One region of the Cellvibrio sp. ATLC23 genome, then DNA from elsewhere that is predicted to be linked to it. Evidence: predicted binding sites of a transcription regulator. Region 1 holds the regulator's gene; each other region holds the start of a gene.
The links. Region 1 encodes LexA, which represses DNA repair genes until DNA is damaged. Its sites were predicted from a motif close to ACTGTNTNTANANACAGT; they were not measured.

Region 1 (7,498 bases):
TCGCTTTCCATGCGCGACACTAACTCGTTCATCAATAATGGAATATCTTCAGACCGGTCTTTTAGTGATGGCAGCTCGATAGGAAATACGTTCAAACGATAGAACAAATCCTCACGGAAAGTATTATCCGCAATCATCTGCTCAAGATTACGATGGGTTGCAGCAATTACCCTAACATCTACCGGCTGGGTTTTGTTGCTACCAACACGCTCGAAGCAACGCTCTTGCAATACGCGCAAAATTTTAACTTGCATATTAAGCGGCATATCGCCAATTTCATCTAGAAATAAGGTGCCGCCCTCTGCCATTTCAAAACGGCCAGCGCGCGAATTGATCGCACCAGTAAACGCCCCTTTTTCATGACCAAACAATTCACTTTCGAGTAACTCCGCTGGAATTGCACCGCAGTTAACGGGAACAAAAGGCTTGTCCCGACGTGGCGAGTTATAGTGCAGGTTACGCGCAACTACTTCTTTACCCGTACCCGACTCACCAGTAATCAACACTGAAACATCTTTATCAGCCACCTGCGCCATCATTTCACGCACGTTTTGAATTTCGCGACTGGTACCTACCAGACTGCGAAACAAATGTACGGGGCGCCGCTGAGGCTGTCGCTTACTCGTAGATTGCGCTTCGCGATACAACTGGGCGCGATGCAGTGTATCAACCAGCTTGTTATAGGTAGGAGGGAGAGAAAGAGTAGCAATAACCATAAAGCGATAGAGATCATCCAATCCCTCATCGGCATTTTGATTTTCATCGCCAACCAAGACAACTGCCACCTCATCATTCCAAGAGCGGATTTCTTTAAGCAGCTGCGCAAGAGATTGATTGCTGTCACGATAATCACCAATCAAGATCGCTACATAGTCTTCGCCGTTATTTTCCTCGGCAACAGCGGCCTGCCAAGTATTGCTAGCGGTTGTGCGTGTAGTTTCGCTAAGGAAATCCAGCAAAATTTTTAAATCGTGCCTGCGTGACTGATTATCGTCTATAACAAGAACTTTATTGTTGCGCCACATACCCCAAGACCTTTTTCATTTCATACCAACACCCCGACGGCAGATAAAATATCAGTCAAGGCAAAGAAACGGCTACTTGGAGTAAGTAATAGACGAGACACTGATCTTAGTCAAACTTATGGCGAAATGTTTTTGGCGTTTTAACAGCATTTAATCAACCAGAATAATTATTCGCCAAATTTACGCCTTTTCAGCTTCGAACAAAATAAAGACAATCAACAACACTTATGGTGCAACTACGCGGAAACCACACAAATTGTTTTTATGGTTTGTTATTTTATGACAAATAATTTTATGACTTGGGCGATGCCACTTGTGGGGCAATTTCATCCCACCCGGATTTAATTGTCTTTAATAATTGAATCGCTTCATTAACTTTTTCGACATCATTCAACTTGGATGCTTCCAACAACTTAAGGTTAATGTACTCATAAAGCTGATCAAGTCGCTCAGATAACTCTCCAGCATCCATATCCAACGAGCTACGCAAGCCGCCAATAATGCTGATGGCCTTTCCCAACAACTCGCCTTTTGCCGCAAGATCTCCGCGCTCAATAGCTCCTTGAGCTGCCGCCAAACGCCCAAGTGCACCTTCAAATAGCAATTGAATTAAACGATGTGGCGAAGCATTGTTAATTTCTGATTCAATACCCAACTGACGATATTGTTTCAGCGCTTCTTGTGGTTTGTAGTTAGACACGGACTATCCCCTGCGAGCAGTTATGTATCTTAAGGCTAGCAGGGCTAAGAGGCTTTTGCGAGTTTTGCTATAAGAGAGTTGTTTTAAAAACCTTATGAACTAGTGCTTTTAACACTTATTTCACAATTTTAAGCAAGGGCAGATCCATACCAGCCTACTTAGGTCGCATGAAGAAGCGTCACTTCACGCTGACATTGGGCTATCAGGCCAGCATAAACACCTTTCAACTCCCCTAACGCACATACCAATGTAGACTTGTCATCGCGATTTGCTGCGATCACTTTATCGATCAACAATATGCAAATGCGATCCAAATGCCGAACTTTTTCCCAATCCTCCTGCTGTAATGCGGTGGTTAATTCTAGCTGCAGATGACGCATAGCCATAATGCCAGCTTCGCCACGGTATTCAGGAGCAGACACCAACTGAATCGCCATAATAAACCCCTCGTTACACGTGACTTCCAATCGCATCCCAGGCGGTTTTTATCTCGCCCAGCAAACGACCGCACTCATCCAGATACTCCGGATTGTTTTCATAATTCGCCTGACTAAGGCGGCGAATGACATAGTCGTATAAACCGTCAAGATTAGCGGCAAGAGCACCGCCCTCTTTGTCATTCAAGCTACCCTGTAACCCGCCCACTATGGCTACTGCCTTGCCAATTAACTCACCTTTACGGGCAATCTGATTTTGCGCCATGGCACCTTTAGCTTGGGCGATGCGCTCTAATGCGCCTTCAAACAACATCTGTATTAAACGGTGAGGAGATGCTGTTTCAACACTGGAATGAACTTTGACGCTGGCATAGTTCTGAACGGCAGAATAGGAATTCATATATCACCACAGAGTATTAGAATTTTGCGTTGCTGGCCGGAGCGACCAAACAACCCAACCCTATAAGCTAACGGCACTAATCGTAAAATCTTTAACCTGAAACCGAGAAAAATGTAAAAAGACCATGCCGCAACTTGCGAGATTACTATGCAAGCCAAGTGATAAATTCATTTCGGATTCAGCCACAACAACTAAAGTAAATGTAACCATCGCAAAGGAGATATTCATGAACAACCATTTTGTTTCAATGTTATATGCGACGATTCTTGCAGGCATCTCCAGCACATGTGTTGCCGAGTCTTTACGCTGTAAAACGAAGCTCACGCACCTCGGTGACACTAAAGCAGAAGTCCTCGACAAGTGCGGCAACCCCATAATGACCGACAGCTTCTGCCAACCAATCGCAACCACTACCCAAGCTCAGGGAATACAAAATGGCGATAACAATGCACAAAACAATATCGCTATAGCGACATGTGAAAATATAGATATCTGGACCTACAACCCCGGCAAAGGCAAATTCATCACCCACCTGTATTTTGCTCGGGGTCAGCTGCAGAGTATTCGCTATGGCGACAGAGTGAAATAAGAGCACATTGAAAAACTATTGCACAACCCGATTTACTGTATATAATCACAACCACTGTACAAATAAACAGATACGGGAGTGCATCATGTCTGACTTAACACCGCGCCAAGAACAGGTACTGCAACTTATTCGTCAATACGCAGATGAAACAGGTTATCCGCCCACGCGCGCCGAGATCGCACGAATTCTCGGCTTTAAGTCAGCCAATGCCGCTGAAGAGCATATTAAGGCTCTGGCTCGCAAAGGTGCGATCGAAATCATTCCCGGCGCATCACGCGGAATAAAATTGCCAGAGATACAAGCAGGCATCCCAATTGTTGGACGCGTTGCAGCAGGCAATCCGATTCTTGCACAAGAGCATATTGAAGATTATTGCAATATCCCCCAGAGCTTTTTCTCACCCAGTGCAGATTTTTTCCTGCGCGTTCACGGCATGAGCATGAAGGATGCCGGCATTCTCGATGGCGACTTGCTTGCAGTTCATAAAACTGATCAGGTTCGCAACGGCCAAATTGTTGTTGCACGCATAGGTGAAGAAGTTACCGTTAAGCGTTTCAAGCGCTCAGGCAACAAAGCAGAAGTTGAGTTATGGCCAGAAAACCCCGAATTTGATGTCATCTTGGTTGATATGCGCGACCAGGAATTCAGTATCGAAGGCCTCAGTGTAGGAGTAATTCGCCGTGACTAACATCGCCCACGTCATCCCCACCACTACTACTCGGCAGCAACCCGCGAACGGCGTCACCGAGCTGGTATTAACCAGTGACTCCCCTGAACAGGTTGCACTGCTACTACCAATGATTGCCTTTCTTAGCAATGCATGCAGCGATCGCTGGATTACCTGGATCGCACCCCACAATATCAGCCGTGAATTACTGGAATCTTATGGTGTTAATACGCGCTATATTCGAGTTATTCACTGCCAAAACCCGCAAACACTCTTATGGATTACGTGGGAAGCGCTCTCGGCAGGCAACAGCCACACAGTGATATCAAGCCCGGGAAAGCTGGCAGATAAAGAGCTTGCCCAACTTGAGATGGCAGCCAAAATCGGTGAGTGTCAGGGATTACTGCTCAGAGTGCGCTAAGCTAATGGCGCGTTAATTAAACGCAGTTAATGATGGGATTGTACTTCGAATAAATGAAGTATCGCAGGGAGGCAGCCTCAGCCTGTATAGCTGAAGTTAATGCAGCATTAATTTTTCGGTATCACTCAACTCTTCAACCATTTCATCTAACATAGCTTCCGCCTGTTGATCAGCAATATCGCCTGCAGCCTCCATCCCTGCTTCAATCATTGCTTTGGCAACTAAAAATTTTTCTTCACCCAAAAAAGCCAGAGATTCTTCTGAAAAACGAATTGTCACCAGAGGCTCATTCTTCTCATCATCAGCACGCGCCAAAGCCACATCACCATTCAGCAATTCAACAATTTCATAAAAAGACGACATGACTACCTCGGCTGCCTCAACTTAAAATGGGGGGTGCATTCTAACACCCAATTACCTCAAAGCCTATTTGACAAGCTGCCGTGGAGAGGCAAGCAGCAAGAGACAAGGTGAAGTGCTGGCAATTACCCAGCCCATATCCGCACTGGGAAGAAGAACGGCTTGGCCAGAAGCAAGCTCACAAGTCCGCCCAGCAGAGCTCAATGTTAACTGCCCTTGCAATACCATTAGCACGGAATAAATATCACTCTTAGAGGTATAACTGCCATTTAGTTGGATTCGCTGCACCGCAAAATCATCAAAGTTTACAATGCGTTCAATGCGCAACTGCTGATTGGCAATCAGCAACTCAGAGGGCTGAGATTGGGCAACATTCAGATCTACCAATTCAAGTGCACTTTCAGTATCCCAGTGCGATTGGGTTAATACCTTTTGCCCGAAACTGAGAATTTTGCGCTCATAAACTGGGGTCTGAAACTCCACAACTCTAACCCCATGCTGCAGTGCATGAGGAACCAATTTAGGTACGGTGATCACATCCCCCAGTGTTAATGGACGACTCGCCACAAAACTGTTCATGGTTTTGCGCAGCTCAGCCTCAGTTTCAAATAATGTTTTATTTTCAATCTGTTGCGATAACTCATTAATCCAATTTATCAATTGGGAATGCATTACAGGCTGGTGTATTTCTAATCCTGCTGCAGTTCGCTTCTCATCTAACTGAAGATCTATTAAATGCCTGACCTGCTCATAAGCCAGCACGGAACCCAGATAAGCCTGTTTAAATGCATCGTCAGTCTGATAGCGCCGCCGCATTTCAGGCGAAAAACCCAGTTGGATTGCACCAATCCCCTCAGGCCAAGCCTTCGGGTCTATATGGGTCACAACATAAACTTCTTGTTTTTCTTGATGAAGCTCAAAATACAAATCGCCATAAACTTCATCTGGAAGTGGATCAAGAATTTTAAGCAAAATAGGCTGAGCTTCATGAGGCAAGCCCATTTGCTCCGACATAAGCTCCAACAGCCACGGCAAGGGGATAACACCAGCATCGCCCATTACACCAGACTGACCGCGAGCCTCAATACCGGTATACCAAATCTCCTGCCCCCATGGTTTGGGGATATGGATGGGAGCCAATAGCCAAGGATCGGACATCACAAGCCAAGGTAGCGCATGCAGTTGACAATACTCCCGCAACACTTCGTTCGCATTAGCAACGCCATTAGGCAAAGATTGCAGTTGCTCCAACCTCTCAGCAGTGAAAAAACAAATACTCCCTTCAATACGTATAGATTCGTGACTATCTACAACAATTGAAAGCAACGCAAGTAACTCTAACGAGGGTTGCTCAGGAAGATAATATTGCGAGTGGGAAAACTGGATCACCAGCTGCTGCGCTTGCGGAAACTCACCTATAGCTAGCAAGCGCCGAATGGTTTGTTCCATTAATTTGGCAGCCGGGACAGCTTTATCAAAGCAAAAAGAAACCAACACAATTCTCACAAATAGAATAGTTACACGCAGTTTAACAGACGAAGCTATAAGGGTGGATGAAACCCAAACTGACACCATAGAGATAAAAATAAAGGGCCAACGTATGTTGACCCCTTATTGGTACTGCAGGTTTGATCCGACTGATTAATTCAGGCGCTCTAACACAGTGGTAATCCCCTGCCCCAAGCCTATGCACATAGTGGAGACACCCAAATTTAAATCGCGATCCTGCATCACCGTCAATAGTGAACCGGTGATACGAGTTCCCGAGCAACCGAATGGATGCCCCAGTGCAATTGCGCCGCCGTGTAAATTAACCTTATCGTTCATCACTTCAAGCAATTTGAGATCCTTCAACACCGGTAATGCTTGAGCAGCAAACGCCTCATTCAGTTCAACAGCATCTATATCGTCGATAGTTAAATTGGCCGCCTTCAACGCTTTTTCAGTTGATGGCACAGGGCCATAACCCATAATCGACGGATCAACACCCGCAAGCCCCAATGAAACCACTTTGGCGATAGGCTTTAAACCCAATGATTTCGCGCGCTCTGCCGACATCACCAGCATCACCGAAGCCCCATCACTTAATTGCGATGAGGTGCCAGCAGTGACTTGCCCATTTTTAGGGTCAAACACAGGTGACAATTTAGACAAGGCTTCTACCGTTGTTTCTGGTCGAATAGTTTCGTCCTGATCGACGGAGATTAAAAAACCATCGCTGTTATGACCATCAACCGCAATAATTTCGCGGCTAAACTTACCCGTTTCACGTGCATGAGCGGCCAGTTGATGGGAGCGCGCACCGAACTCATCCATTTGCTGGCGATTGATGCCGTGCAAGAGCGCGAGATACTCAGCTGTCATACCCATGTTGCCCGCCGCTTTGGCGACAGATAAACCCAATAAGGGATTGATACTGACCGACTCATACATGGGCAAATGCCCCATATGTTCAACACCACCGATCAGATACACATCACCCTGCCCAGCGCGAATATTCACTGTTGCGGTATGTAGCGCTGACATAGAAGAGCCGCAAAGACGATTGATCGTTTGCGCCGGAATGGTGTGCGGCAAACCGGCCAACAACAGAATATTGCGCGCGATATTAAACGCCTGCTCTTCGCGCTGCATAACGCAGCCCCACAACAGGTCATCAATAGTACCGGGGTCGAGTTCTGGATTGCGCGCCAGCAAACCTTTGATAATCGCAGCTGAAATATCATCGGCACGCATATGACGAAAGCAACCGTTTTTAGAGCGCCCCATGGCACTGCGGGCAAAGTCAACAATGACGGCGTCGCGTGGTTGTAAGCTCATTCGTATGACTCCTTAGCCGTAAAATTTTTGGTTGTTAGCCGCTTTGGCTTTGAGACTTTCCGGTGCTTGATAAAGAGCA
Region 2 (7,498 bases), on a different contig from region 1:
TTTGCCGGGTTTATTGAGTACCTTGAGGGGGATGCCGACCTTGCCGATATCGTGTAATAAGCCGGCAAATCCGGCTTCGTGCACCATGTCTTCGGTAAGGTTCAATTGGCGCGCAAGGGCAATCATTAGCGCGCAGACCGCCACCGAGTGCATGTAGGTATATTCATCAGCAGTTTTCAGCCGCGCTAAACTGATCAATGCATGGGGCTGGCGCAAGACAGAACTAGAAATGTCTTCCACCAACTCCCGCGCCTGCTCGATTTGAATCGCCTTGCCCATACGTGCATCGCTGAACATGGCAATAACGGCCTCTTTGGCTTTGGCACAGAGCTTGGCAGCTGTCGCTATTTCATCTTCAAGTGCAGTTCTTTCTTTACTCGGCGCACTTTCCGCCTCCATTAACACAGCTTCAGTTTCCCGCGCGACTTCCTCTTCAGTTTTCCCCTTAATCGCAGCGGTCAAATCAGCGCCTTTCTCTACATCGATCCACAGTTCTTTAATTCCGCTGGCTTGTATATCGCGCAGGTCTTTTTCATCGGTTAACAGAAATTTGGTTTTCCAAAACGGGTGCTCCATCCATGAACCGCAAAATTCACAAATGAACATGCCGAGCTGAATGTCTTTAACTGCAATTCGTTTGAGCATGTCGATCCAATAGATGAAGACAAAAGGGGGAATATTGATGTGCTCTGATGAGTATAGTCAGGGTTTTTTTAGCCAGCGGAATGAAAGCGGAATAAATTGTTCGGTGCGCTGATGGGGCTATGTTGTTATGCCGTAAGATTGGCTAAACCCTCAATTCATTCCTATTATTCAGGTTAAACCCCTTGCCGAGAATAATGGCGGTGCAGGTGTCAGTAATGCGTGCGCGCACTATAATAAGAATTTCCTTCTGCCCCCAACACCGGTTGCCCATGGATAAAAATGCTGAAATTACGCGAAAACTGCAGGCTCTGCGTGACGACTATGCGGCGCGTTTGCCTGCAGAGATTGAGTCGCTACGCGATTTAGTCAATAAATTGAGCGATCCTGAATTACAGCGTGGTGCACTGGATCAACTAAGCCAGAAACTGCATAAGTTAGCAGGCTCTGCGGGCAGTTTTGGTTTTGCAGACTTGGGTAAGCAAGCGAAAAAACTGGAGTTGCAAGCACAGACATGGCTCTCGGCCAAGCAGTTGGATATGGGCATGTTGCGTGTTTTTGCGGTTGCGGTTGCGGCGCTGGATGGGCAGGCGCAAAGCGATAGCGCAAAAAAAATTCCCTTGGTATCGCAAAGTGCGCCACTCAAAACCAACACCCTGATCTATGTATTGGAAGACGACCCGGATGTAGCGGCGGAGGTCTGCATGACGCTGCGACACTTCGGTCATCAAGTTGTGCATTTCTCCACTGTCGCGGCGGCGGAAGTAGAGGTATTGCGACAGCCGCCTGATTTCATGATTTGCGATATTATGTTTACCGAAGAGGGGCGTGAAACCCCCGCTGCAGTTGCTAATTTACAGTCCCATTTACCAGCCCCCATTCCGGTTATTTTTGTATCTACACGCACGGATTTTGATGCCTATCATGCCGCTGTGCGCGCAGGGGCAGTGGGTTATTTTGTGAAACCGTTGGATATCATTCGCTTAGTCGAGTGTTTTGAATACTATCTTGATCGGCATCGCAGTACACCGCATCGGGTGCTTATTATCGATGATGATTTGGCGCTGGCGGAGCATTATAAGTTGGTGCTGAGTTCAGCCGATATTCGCGCCGAAGTCAGTAATAACCCGCGCGATATTTTTGAAGTGCTACAGGATTTTCACCCCGAGTTAATTTTGCTCGACATCAATATGCCCGGTTGCAACGGCATCGAATTGGCACAGGTTATTCGCCTTAATCAGGACTGGCTGCGCGTTCCTATTACCTATCTTTCATCGGAGCAAGATGAAGAAAAACGCGCGATGGCAATGGGCCGGGCGGGCGATGACTTTTTAAGTAAGCCCCTGGGGGATCGCGAACTGATTACCGCCGTGTCAGTGCGCGCAGCGCGCAGTCGTCAATTAAGCGATGCGCTGGATCGAGATAGTCTGACAGGGTTGCTCAAACATTCGCGTATTAAGGATCAAGTGGATGCAGAATTGAATCGGGCGGCACGTGGGGGCGAAAGCCTAAGTGTAGTCATGCTTGATCTCGACCATTTCAAACGGGTTAATGATACTTACGGCCACCCGGCTGGCGACAAAGTGATTAAGGCAGTTGCCCATCTGCTGCGTCAACGGCTGCGCAAAACCGATGCCGTGGGACGCTATGGGGGCGAAGAGTTTGTCGCTGTGCTGCCGCGTTGCAGTCGCGAAGAGGCGCAAGCGTTGATGGATGATGTGCGTCAGCGCATGCGAGATATTACTTTCACGGTGGATCAGCGCAGTTTTAATGTGACACTCAGCGCAGGTATTGCCGCTTATCGGCCTGGTGTGGAGCGTGCTGAGCAGTTGTTACAAGAAGCTGATGCTGCTTTATACCGCGCTAAAGCTGAAGGGCGTGATCGTATTTGCTTTGCCAATTAAATGATTTCTGTTACCCCATAAACAAAACGCCCGGAAAGCCGGGCGTTTTGTTTAATCGGATTGGGGCTGCTTTTTTTACTCAATTTCTTCTGGATCTGGCACTTTTGGCGGGGTGCTGTCTTCAGTGGGAACTGGCACATCGCGGTTCATGTCATCCAGGTATTTTTCAGATTTATCGCCTGACAAGGGCGCCTTACCAGGCAGATAGTTACCTTCCGTCTTTACCAACTTGTCATTTTCAAAATACACGGTGTAAAGGTATTGGGTAATGTCACCCTGCGACCCGCGACGCACACTATAAGGGTAATCCCAGCGATCATCATTGAAGCTGTCGGGGAGTAATGTATTGCCGAGCACAAAGCGTACTTGCCGCTTGGACATGCCCAGTTTCAGTTGCTCCACCATCTCTTGGGTGATGATGTGCCCCTGCTGGATACCGACTTTATAAACACCGGGAAAGCGGAAGCTTGAGCAAGCGGTGAGGCTGGAGATTAATATCGTGGCCAGAAAAACACGGCTGGCTAATTTCATACAAGGGCTTCCACTAACGAAAATGAACGGGGATAATACCCGAACCACAGGAAGACTGAGAAGGGTTTGGGGGAAATAATGGCAGACGGTAACCACGAACTGCGCAAAGCGGGTCTTAAAGTGACCTTGCCACGTGTGAAAATTTTGCAAATGCTCGAATCCTCTGAACAGCATCACATGAGCGCGGAAGATGTTTATAAAGCGCTGATGGAGCAGGGTGATGATGTAGGTTTGGCGACTGTGTATCGGGTTTTAACCCAATTTGAAAGCGCTGGCTTGGTAGTGAGGCACAATTTTGACGGCGGCCATTCAGTTTTTGAAGTGGCGCGCGGTGAACATCATGATCACATGGTTGATATAGATTCCGGCAACATCATTGAGTTCCATAATGATGAAATTGAAGCCTTGCAAAAGCGTATTGTAGCGGAGTATGGTTTCGAACTGACCGATCACAGTTTAGTGTTGTATGTGAGAAAGAAGCGTTAGTGCAAGAAAAGTTGATGTTTTAAGTAGCTTTTGTATTTTTAAGTAGCAAAGCAAGTGTTAGATGCGGTAAACGTTAGTGCTTTATGAAAGAAAACGTTGATTTGTGTTACCCGCTTGAGGGCGCGATTTATCGCGCCCTTTTTATTTTCCGGGTATTCGACATGCTTAGCGAGAATACCAGCTCACTACAGCTCCAGCATTTCGCGCGCGTGCGCCAGTGATTGATCGGTAATCTTTAGGCCGCCGAGCATGCGGGCAATCTCCTCTACTTTGCCCTCCCCTTCCAGTTCCACCAAGGTGGATTCTGCGCTTTTTTTGCTGGCGGTTTTTACCACTTGCAAATGCTGATGCCCCTTGCTGGCCACCTGCGCCAAGTGGGTAACACAAATCACCTGCCCGCGCTCACCTAACTGCCGCAGTAACTGCCCGACCACATCGCCCGTTGCACCGCCAATGCCTACATCGACTTCATCAAATACCAGTGTAGGTGTGGCGGAAGTTTTCGCGGTGATCACCTGAATTGCCAGGCTGATACGCGACAGCTCTCCACCCGAAGCGATTTTGGCCAGTGGGCGCGGCGCCTGGCCGGGGTTAGTGCTGATGAGAAATTCCACATCTTCCAAACCATTAGGCCCGGGTTTTTCGGTGAGTGGAATTAGGCTGACACTGAGATTAGCGTTAGTCATCGCCAGCAACTTGAGTTGCTCATTAACTTGTTTGGCGAGACTGGTGCCCGCTTTGCTGCGCTTGGCGGAGAGTTGTTCCGCCAGTTGGCGATAGGCTTTTTCAGCCTGTTCGACTTGTTTTGCGAGCTGGTCGAGTTTGCCATCGCCGCCTTGCAACTGTTCCAGTTCAGCGCTGAGTTTGTCGATAAATGCGGGCAGTTCTTCCGGTTGAATACGGTGCTTGCGCGCCAAGTCATAAATCGCCGAGAGGCGATCTTCCACCAACTTCAGGCGCTCCGGATCGAGATTAAAACTATCAATATGGCGATCAATTTCGTGCTGCGCTTCTTCGACTTGAATCTGGGCGCTGGTCAGCAGCTCTTCTGCGGTCTGCAGCGCCTGCGACTTCTCTGGCAAATTGCGTAGTATGTGTAAGGCGCGATGCAGGTTGACGCTCAAGCCCTGCTCGTCGTCGCTGCAAAAAGCAACTAGCTGTTGGCTGCCGTGCAATATTTCTTCGGCATTGGCAAGGCTGCGCTGCTCCGTTTCCAGTTTTGCCAGCTCACCTGGCTGCAAACCTAGCTGCTCCAGTTCATTAAATTGATAGCTAAGCAACTGGAAGCGCGCGCTCACATCGGCGGCGTTATCGCGCAGGTGGATAAAATGTTCGAGACGGCTCTGCCATTCGCGGAATGCAAGACGTACCTGCTTGGCCAGGTCGGTTTGGCCGGCAAATTCGTCGATCAGGCGGCGATGGGTATCTTTAATCAGCAGCGATTGGTGTTCGTGCTGGCTGTGAATATCAATTAGCATTTCACCCAACAGGCGTAATTGCTGCAAAGTAACGGGTTGGCCATTGATATAGGATTTGGATTTGCCCTCGTTATTGATCAGGCGGCGTAACAAGCATTCTTGTGGGTTGTCAGGTTGCTGCAAATCCATATTGAACAGCCATTCTTGAGCACTGGGGATCGCACTGGTGTCAAAGGTGGCGGTAATGTCGGCGCGGCTGGCCCCGGCACGTACCCGGTCAGCCTCAGCCCGGTCACCCAATGTCAGCGCGAGCGCATCCAACACAATCGATTTTCCCGCGCCCGTCTCACCGGTAATCACTGTCATACCGGGCTTTATATCCAGATCGAGTTGGTCAACCAGCGTAAAATTTTGGATATTCAGGTGAGTGAGCATAGGCGCCTCGCAAGCGTTGCAGCAATAAAATAGCCAGACACTTAGGGTGACTAAATGTCTGGCTATTTATACAGTAATTGCCGTAAGGGAGGCAAGTAACTCGCCGCATTAAAGCGATGTTATTACAAGCGAAAGCCTTCCAGGCGGCGGCTGAGCTCATCGGATGCTTCGCGAATCTGTTGCGATGCCATCAAGGTGCCGCGCGCAGCATCTTTGGTGCCCAGGGATGACTGCTCCACCTGGCTGACGTATTCCAGAATTAAGCTGCTCGCCTGCACGTGTTCGATGAGTGAACTGCCGATATGAGCCACCATTTTGGCGACTTCATCGGTCTCGTGGCGCACGCTTTCCACAATTTCACCGCCTTGCCGGGTTTGATCAATTCCCTCTTTGAGTTGGATCACCATGTCATCCATGTTTTGTTTGGCGACACGGCTGGAGTTCTGTACTGAGGTAATAGTCTCACTTATCTCGCTGGTTGCTTGGGTAGTGCGTTGAGCCAGTTGGCGAACTTCATCGGCTACCACTGCAAAACCGCGCCCTTGTTCCCCAGCGCGAGCAGCTTCAATTGCGGCGTTGAGTGCCAACAGGTTGGTTTGGTTAGCGACTTCGCTGATGACCGAAATAACGGCTGAAATACTATTGATCCGGTTGGCCAAGTCATCAATGCTGCCTTGGGTTTGAATCACACTGTTGTCGATTTCAACAAAACTATTTACCGCATTGGAGATGAGTTGCTGGCCTTGAGTTGCCGTTTTGGATGCATGATCGGTCTGGTTGGTGGCGACTTTGGCCTGTTGCATTGCATCCTTAGTCTGCATATTAAATTCTTCAGCAGAGGAGGCAATCTTAATGGTATTGATGCTTTGATCTTCTGCCATTGCGGTGCTGGTTTCGGCTTTATGGACTATATCGTCACTAATGGAATGCAGGCGCGCTACCATTTGCGATATGCCGCCAATCACTTCGCGCAAGGCGTGGCGCATCCGGACCACGGAGCCGTAAATACTATCTTCCGGTGCTTGATGGGCATTGCGTTCGGTCAGGTCACCACTCGCCACGGCGCGTACCAGAATTAACACCTCTTTCAGCTCGGCGCCCAAACCGCGATCTAGCTTGCGTGCGAACAGCACCACTGGTATTACAATTGCCAGCATCACCAGCAAGCACACAGTGAGTTGCCACTTGGCGGTCTCCCAAAAGCGAGCGTTCACTTCATTAAAACCAATCCCGGTGCCTACCACCCATCTCCAGCGTGGTGAGAGCTTGGCGATGGAAAGTTTGTCTTCAATCGTCCCATCGGCTTGTTTTTGGGTCCAGTTGTAACGTGCGAGCTGGCCATTGGCTTTTCCGACTGCTTTCAGCAGAATTTCGCCCACGCTGCGGCCATTGCCATCTTTGAATTCATGAAAGCTGGTGCCGTGGATTTGCGGGTCGAGTGGCGCGGCGACAAAATTAAGCTTCTCATCGGCGACGTATACGTATTCCGATTTGTGATAAATATTGTTGCGCAGCAGCGTGGTGGCGATTTTTTTAGCGGTTTCATCATCCATTTCACCGCGTGCCGCCATCTGTTCCATCTGAATCACGGTGGAATAGGTGCTATTCAGCAGTTGTTCTACGCGCGCCTCATTGTCCTGACCACTGGAATAGCGCACGGTATACAGGCCAATCAGCATAATTCCCAGTAGGCCAATTAGAATTTGAGCAGAGACGATCCAAATTTTGATGCGAAGTGACATTGTGCCCCCTGGGAGTGGCTAAGTAATAAACAAGTAACAATCGACATTATGCGCACAAGACAACGTTGTCAACTGGTTTTTGGCGGCATAAGTGCGGTTTTCGGTTTTCAGTAATTGAAGCGCTACGGGCTCGTCTTTTTTGGTGCATAACCCTTTGTTTTTGCTTCTGCTTTGTGCGTTTTGCCTATTTTATTCTGGTCTCAACCGGGTGGGGTGCCCCGCTGAATCCCAGATTTGAGTATAGGCATTAATTCGCTGCTGCTACTGATTAAACTTACATATTTACTATTGCGGCAGCATTGAGAAAAACTTTGACATTAAAACTTGAATCCCCTCGTGC
Region 3 (7,498 bases), on a different contig from region 1:
CGGTGCCACCAAGATAATCACCGCGACGCTCTTTACGTAAAACGGTCTCGTAAACCCGCCCAGTGGTAAAGTTATTACGGCGAGTCATTTTAGTGCGAATAAAGCGCTCATAATGCCCCAAGTCCAAATCGGTCTCGGCACCATCTTCGGTTACAAACACCTCGCCATGTTGGAACGGGCTCATAGTGCCCGGATCTACGTTGATATAGGGGTCGAGCTTCATAATGGTTACTTTGAGGCCACGAGCCTCAAGAATAGCCGCGAGAGAAGCCGAGGCGATGCCTTTGCCCAATGAGGAAACAACACCACCTGTTACGAATATATAGCGCGTCATGTAAAACCTGATTAACTGTGAAAATGCGGAGCGGATTGGAGATAAATGCCAACAGCAGCACTCGTTAGAGGCAGGGGGGATTTATCGTTCAGGACGGGGCGCCAGAGTAACAGAAAGGCCTTTTCGGCTCAACGAAAAGCTCGCCCAAGTATCAAAACCTGAGCCTTGATGAATGGATTCGGACAAATAAACAACAAAATAACAAGCAACAAAACCGTCTAAAAATCACCATCCACATCAGAGGCTGCAACAAACACAGCCTGAATATGCTTGGAGGCAAAACCGCGGGAGTGCAAAAACCGCATCTGCTTGGCTCGCTCGCGGGCATCTGCAGGTGTGGCGCCACGGAATTTTCTGCTCCAAACATCGCGTACGAGCTCAAACCACAAAGAGTCCGCATCATCGACAAATTGGGCAATCAGCTCAGGGGCAACACCCTTTTCACGCAGCTCCATTTTGATTACAACAGGGCCTTTGCCCTGCCGTTGACGCATGGATACAAAGGCCTGACAGAAACGCTCATCTGATTGCAGGTTCTGCTCAACCAACCCACTAACAGCCTTATCAATCAGCTCCGAAGATGAAAATTTTCGCCCCAGCTTTTCTTTTAACTCTTTTACGGAGTGTTCACGCAGCGCCAAAAAGCTCATAGCACTAAAGCGAATATCACTGAGTGTAAATGGTGCTTGCTGCATAAGGATAACTATGCCCCCATAAAAATGGCCGCAAACGCGGCCACTTGGATAAAGGTACTCGCGCTTTAATTAACTGGCGGAAATTGACTAATAACTTCAGTAACAGCACGACTCAACACTTCCCGTTGCTGTTGTGGCGCCATGCTACGACTCAACCGTTTCTCGGAAACACCACGCCAAATAGGCTTTTCGGTTTTGGCATCGGCAATATCAATAATCAAGCTGCCTTGATTATATACACGCAACCCCGCACCAGGGCCACGAAAAAATGGATATGGGTAGCGATAACCCCGCCCGTAGTAACCAAAACCATAAAGATCATCGTAACTACGCGGATCAAGTTTTTCCTCGATTACCACATGATAGCTCACAATGAAATCTGGCTTTGCTGTGATAGATATACTCTGGTAACGCTTGGCCAGCTCAGCCTCTAACGCGGAGTGAATATGACTCAAGGTGAACGGGGATATTAAAATATTGTCTTTGCTGTCTTGCTTTGTCTCAGCAACAGCAAAGGTCTTTAGCGATGAAAAATCGAAATCAGCCTGATGATCAGTTTCCACTTTAGGCTGCACTGTGCAGCCAGCAAAAACCAAAGTACTTAACACTACCAACAACATACTCAATTGCTTCATCACAAACACACCCCTTATCGCCAATCCGATTATCAAATATCACCTAAACGCCTGCAGATTCCGCCTAGCCACCACACCATGAACTGCCAATGAGGATTGCACTACAGCATAGTGAGCGGCACCGGGGGATGCAAGGAAACTATTTAATACAAAAAAACCTTCGTTGCGCACAAGCAAACGAAGGTTTTTTAGAGAACTACTGAAACTTAGGCCTCCGCATCTTCCGTTACTTCGCCACCACCTGGGCTCAATGAGAGCGCAGGAGTAGCCAAAAGTTCCGTTCTGACTTTAAGCTCCAGCTCTTTGGCGATAACCGGATTTTCCTGCAAAAACTTCATTACATTGTTTTTGCCCTGACCAATTTTGTTACCTTGATAACTGTACCAAGCACCAGCTTTATCAATTAGACCCAGCTTCACACCGTAATCAACGATCTCCCCCATGCGGTTAATGCCCATACCATAAAGAATCTGAAACTCTGCCTGCTTAAAGGGAGGCGCGACCTTGTTCTTCACCACTTTTACGCGAGTCTCAGAACCAATTACCTCTTCGCCCTCCTTAACAGCTCCGGTCCGACGAATATCCAAGCGCACTGATGCGTAAAATTTAAGTGCATTACCACCTGTAGTGGTTTCAGGATTGCCGAACATAACACCGATTTTCATGCGAATCTGGTTGATGAAAATCACTAGACAGTTAGCATTTTTGATGTTGCCAGTGATTTTGCGCAGCGCCTGCGACATCAACCGCGCCTGCAAGCCCACATGGTGATCACCCATCTCGCCTTCAATTTCAGCGCGCGGCGTTAATGCAGCAACAGAGTCAATAACCAATACATCCACCGCACCGGAGCGCACCAGCATATCCGTAACTTCTAGTGCCTGCTCACCGGTATCTGGCTGGGAGATAATCAAATCCTCAACGTTGACGCCAAGTTTGGATGCATAAATAGGATCTAAAGCATGCTCGGCATCGATAAACGCACAGGTACCACCGGCACGCTGAGCCTCAGCAATAACCTGCAGTGTCAGAGTTGTTTTGCCAGAGGATTCAGGGCCGTAGATTTCGATAATCCGACCTTTAGGCAGACCGCCAATCCCCAAAGCCACATCAAGACCAAGGGATCCGGTAGAAATTGCAGGAATGGCGACCTGTTCTTTGTCGCCCATACGCATCACAGTACCCTTACCAAATTGACGCTCAATCTGACTCAGTGCGGCCTGCAGCGCCTTCTCTTTATTCGCATCCATCTGACACCTCAACATAAAAATAATGAAACACATTGTTATGAAATTGCGATGAGTTCTATCGAACCATGCCATCTAGCAGCTCTTTTAGGCTACTCAGGTAGACTCAAAATCACACCATTAGGGATAGCATACAGCAAAAAACTGTATGTGCAAACAGTACTAGCATTTTATACAGTATTTTGTGCAGTACTTATTGATTCAGCCCCTTAAATTCTCCAGTAAAGTTTACATCGGTAACATCGCCGTTGGATGTCATCAATATATACAACGTTTTCTGCTCAGCATCATTTGTCACGGTAACTATGTAAAAGCCGTCGCCATTTCGATGCAGCTTGGCATTTTTGGCAGGCACGCTACGCCAGCTTTCTGGAAGCTTACCAAAATCATATCCGGCGTCTTTTTGAGTTAACTGCACAGCATAGTCTTGCCCGACCACTACCGCAGCAGGCTCAGTAATAAAACTATGGTCATGCCCCTCATGCGCCATTACCACTGAAACACTACATAGAGTATTTAACAACAAAGCGGACACGAGATTTTTCATCATTTCTATTCCTGCGAAAAGTAAAGTTCAGACATTTTAAGGGCTTGTAACTATATCAATAAATGCCTAAGTCTGTTGGGAAGAAGATCGCACACAGTTGCGTTTATTCAGCCAAAACGGCATATCTATCAGCAGCGCAAGCATCATCCAAGCTGTGAAATAATGCCAAAATCTGGTGGGATTATTTCCTCGATCCCACCCGAAACTCACCCTACTCTACTGTTCAGAACATTAAGGATTCTCAATGTTCTTTGAAGGCGCTTGGTTGCATTCGGTAGCCAAGCCGTGTTGTTAATCATTAGAAGGAGTTTCGTTATGAAGCCGCAATTTTTATTTAGGCTGGCAACAGCCTGTTCCCTGTTTCTATCCAGTCAAACTCTTATGGCTCACGGTGCTGCCGATGCCGATGCAGGTGGTCTGCGTGAATTAATGGCGCAAAGTGCCGCAGTGGCTTATGGCAAGGTAGTAGATGTCCAATACCGCAATTCCGAGCCTACCCGCGAAGAACCCAACGGCATTCCCCACACATTTGTAACCTATGAAATAGGAAAAGTATTTCGCGGTTATCTACCAGAAAAAATTACGCTGCGTATTCCCGGCGGGGCGGATGGCAGCGGCGGCGCTTACATCGAGACCACTGCCCCCACCTTTGCCCGAGGTGAATCCGATGTATTGTTTATTCCCGGCGGCGAACCTGGCGACTGTCAATTAGTTAATTGTGTAGAAGGCCGTTTTCGCGTGATCGATGAACGTATCTACAGCGGATTTGGTGTGCCTTTAGTGGCCGCAGAAAAATCGCTGGAATTTGGTGGCAAGCCGCGCTTTGACGTCAACACCATGGAAATGCCCCGCCCTAATTTCGATAGAGTCATTAAACAACCTGATGCTGCGCGCTGGATTGAAGCAAATAAAATTGATGCCAAAGGCTTAGCAGATCTGCGCAAAAAATATGAAGCAGAGGCACCGGCGACTTATCAAATCGCGATGAATGTCGAAGGCTATACCAAAGCCGATGATTATTCCGGGGAAGCGCTCGCTCAGGTCATTAAGAAATATCGCGAGCCGCTAATCACCGATGAGTTTTTTGCTCTGATCGAACACTTCAATGCGGAACTCGGTCAACCCGAACAAAAGTTCGTTATGGCTAACGCGAAGCTAGCCTTTACTGTAAAACCTCCCGTAGCGGAAACAGTAAAAGAAATTACAGTCGCAGAACCAAAACCCAGCGCCGAAGAATTGAAATTTCGCGAACAAGCAGAAAGATCTGTAAGCAAGGCCGCTACAACCTCAACATTAACCGTTAAGTAATATAAGGAGAGACATCATGTTACGGTTTAATCTATTAATCAGCTCATTAATTGTATTGCTCGCACAACCCGCCTTGAGTGCATCATGGCTCGAGTGCGATGGCGACAGCGGTAAAAAATTGCGCTGGGGTGGAAACTCCACTAGCGCGCGCATCAACACCACCAGTTTCAGTGGCAGCAATCTAACTGCTGCACAACGGGGCATTACTGCTACCAATGCCAACCCTTCACCTTTTGTTATTAATGCCATCACTGAAACTGGCACTGTCGGTAGAGGAAATGGCCAAAACGAAATTTACGCAAAAAACATATCGCCACCGGGTGTGGCACAAATGAATTATCACTGCTATTGGTTTTTTGGCTGGCATTACGGTTTGGATGAGGTGGATATAGTGTTGGATTCAGATCGAACCTGGACTAGCTCTACCGCCAAATCATCCAACTTTAGCTACACAGGTTCAGCGCGCCCGATTGACTCCGTTATCACGCACGAGGCGGGGCATTTTCTCGGTTTAATGCATGTAAATTGGGAATACAACGTGATGGGGGATTCATGGCGACACCACCACACCAATGGCACTACTGCCAGTATTTATTTCGGTGAGGACGCGTCCCACGGCGCGAGAATTTTGTACGGCAATCAAAGCAGCGCGTTTAATGATGTGTCGGTATCCCACTGGCGTCGTACTGGTGCCGATGGCGAATACTCCAGCCACGATCGCGTAAGAGTGCGCAACAGTGCCAATACCGCAACCTTAACGCCCATTACCATCGCCGGTGAACCGGGTTTCCGAGTCACCCGTGGCACCACTGTGCGCCCGGAATTCACCTTGGAAAACAATGGTAAATCCACACTAAGTAATATCAGTTTTGGAATTTATGTGTCCACCAACGATTTTATTAGCACAGGCGACAGGCGGCTTGGCGGCGGTACATTCGGTTCACTTAGCCCGGACGATGTACACACCACCACCATTCCGGTATTTATTCCCAGCGATTTAACCCTGGGGCAAAATTATTGGCTCGGTATTATTATCGATGAAAACAATACTATTTCCGAAACCAATGGCAATAACAACATGACTTACATTCCAATTCGGATTCAATAGTCACACAACAAACTGATTGTTTTGCGATGCAAAAAACGCCGGAACTGAATTGCTCCGGCGTTTTTTATTATCATGGCTGCCAGCTGTTATTTAACCTGCGGCGATACCCACTCCACCACATCTTTACTTAGATCCCTCAAGCATTTGCGCGTCGCTGAACAGACAGTCACGCCATTCCCCAAATCCAATACGTTAGTCGATGGGGTAAACTCATTCAATGTCATGATGGCGCAGGTGTGTTTCGCAGTGACCATATCCTCCGCCCCCTTGATTAACGCAACAGTGACTTGCACCTTTGGTAGCGGATTGCTTTGCTTGGTACCAAATTGACGCTCCTCACTCCCCAAAACCAACTGTTCAATATCGATCGCGACTACCGGTATAACACCATTGAGGATTTTGTCTGTTGTACCAACAGGCTCAATCTGAATGCCATCCTGTTTGGCCTGCTCGACAATATTCTTAACCAATATCTTATCGATATTACAAGGGAACTCGGATTGCTTGTAGTTATAACCCTTCACATTAAAGCCAATATTTTTATTGATGTAGACCAGCGGCACCTTCTCATCCCTAGGCGCGGATTCAGGTGCAGCGACAGCAAACAGGGGACATATAAATACAGACAGGAATAGAGAGCGTTTTATCAGTGATAATGAAAGTTTCATAACCTTACCTTTTGTAGTTACGATTAAGTAGGTGTGCGATTAATGAGGCACTCATCGATACGTCGGAGGATGTGTGTGAATTGAATATATTGCAAATGGCGATAAAAACACTGACCATACTAAAACCTCGTGCTTACCTTTTGCTTACCAACTTTTTTCAATTAAAAATCAATAAGTTAGAACAACCCTAAAAACGCACATTACTTGTATTTACACATTCATATCTTGCAAAATTACACCCATAGTCGCAGCTTACCGAATTGACTGCACGCCAAACAGACCAATAAAAACACTGACCGGAAAAGGCTCAACTATGCTGACCGCAACAGGCCACCCCCTGCAATGAACACCCAGCAAGAAAACAGTTTTATGTTGGGTGAAGTAAGGGTATCGCCATCACACAACACACTTTGGGCACGCAACAAAAGCCTCAAGCTGCAACCCAAAGCGATGGCAGTGCTGCACTACCTTGCCAGTAATCAAAGCCGAGTGATCAGCAATGAAGAGCTGATTGAACGCTTATGGGAGGGCCGTGTCGTCACTCATGGTTCAGTACAAAAAAGTATTAATGCACTGCGCACTGCATTACATGAGTTAATTGGCAATCAGGAATGGATTGCGCATTATTCCAAACGCGGTTATCAACTCAGGATCGAACCGCAGTTTCTCACACCGCTACCATCCGGCACGACGAGTGAATCCTACGCAGTTGCAAACCAACCAAATAACAGGCGCAATCTGCGCAAGTGGCGCATCGCAAGCATGGTGGCATTGGCACTACTGGTGATTGCAGTGACGTATAACACCGTCAACTGGCATACCGTCTACTTACCACACAATCACCAAACAGTTTTTACCACAACTCAGGGCTACACTAACGAAACCGGCCACGAGCGTAACGCGACCCCACACCCTGACAATCAACATCTCGCCTATATCCGCGAAAAACGCATTTC

Region 2: a site for LexA is predicted at 5,474-5,491, ahead of recN (DNA repair protein RecN). Genes of this name have one in related genera too.
Region 3: a site for LexA is predicted at 3,055-3,072, ahead of recA (recombinase RecA). Genes of this name have one in related genera too.

What each region holds. Positions count from the first base shown of each region.
Region 1 covers NZ_JBXUOS010000004.1:409,127-416,624, forward strand. Annotated here, with positions in the region: gene AC2CG4_RS09515 (sigma-54-dependent transcriptional regulator) at 1-1,025, opposite strand, end outside; gene fliS (flagellar export chaperone FliS) at 1,318-1,725, opposite strand; gene AC2CG4_RS09525 (hypothetical protein) at 1,884-2,162, opposite strand; gene fliS (flagellar export chaperone FliS) at 2,176-2,562, opposite strand; gene AC2CG4_RS09535 (DUF2845 domain-containing protein) at 2,789-3,151, shown strand; gene lexA (transcriptional repressor LexA) at 3,237-3,839, shown strand; gene AC2CG4_RS09545 (cell division inhibitor SulA) at 3,832-4,239, shown strand; gene AC2CG4_RS09550 (hypothetical protein) at 4,336-4,602, opposite strand; gene AC2CG4_RS09555 (hypothetical protein) at 4,666-6,048, opposite strand; gene fadA (acetyl-CoA C-acyltransferase FadA) at 6,241-7,419, opposite strand; gene fadB (fatty acid oxidation complex subunit alpha FadB) at 7,432-7,498, opposite strand, start outside.
Region 2 covers NZ_JBXUOS010000003.1:373,594-381,091, reverse strand. Annotated here, with positions in the region: gene AC2CG4_RS07250 (HD-GYP domain-containing protein) at 1-645, opposite strand, end outside; gene AC2CG4_RS07245 (diguanylate cyclase) at 915-2,546, shown strand; gene AC2CG4_RS07240 (outer membrane protein assembly factor BamE) at 2,622-3,077, opposite strand; gene fur (ferric iron uptake transcriptional regulator) at 3,156-3,563, shown strand; gene recN (DNA repair protein RecN) at 3,749-5,416, opposite strand; gene AC2CG4_RS07225 (methyl-accepting chemotaxis protein) at 5,539-7,158, opposite strand.
Region 3 covers NZ_JBXUOS010000001.1:608,608-616,105, reverse strand. Annotated here, with positions in the region: gene pyrG (CTP synthase) at 1-334, opposite strand, end outside; gene AC2CG4_RS02485 (regulatory protein RecX) at 553-1,029, opposite strand; gene AC2CG4_RS02480 (DUF4136 domain-containing protein) at 1,095-1,592, opposite strand; gene recA (recombinase RecA) at 1,871-2,914, opposite strand; gene AC2CG4_RS02470 (DUF6488 family protein) at 3,105-3,461, opposite strand; gene AC2CG4_RS02465 (hypothetical protein) at 3,774-4,766, shown strand; gene AC2CG4_RS02460 (CARDB domain-containing protein) at 4,783-5,874, shown strand; gene AC2CG4_RS02455 (hypothetical protein) at 5,961-6,542, opposite strand; gene AC2CG4_RS02450 (winged helix-turn-helix domain-containing protein) at 6,885-7,498, shown strand, end outside.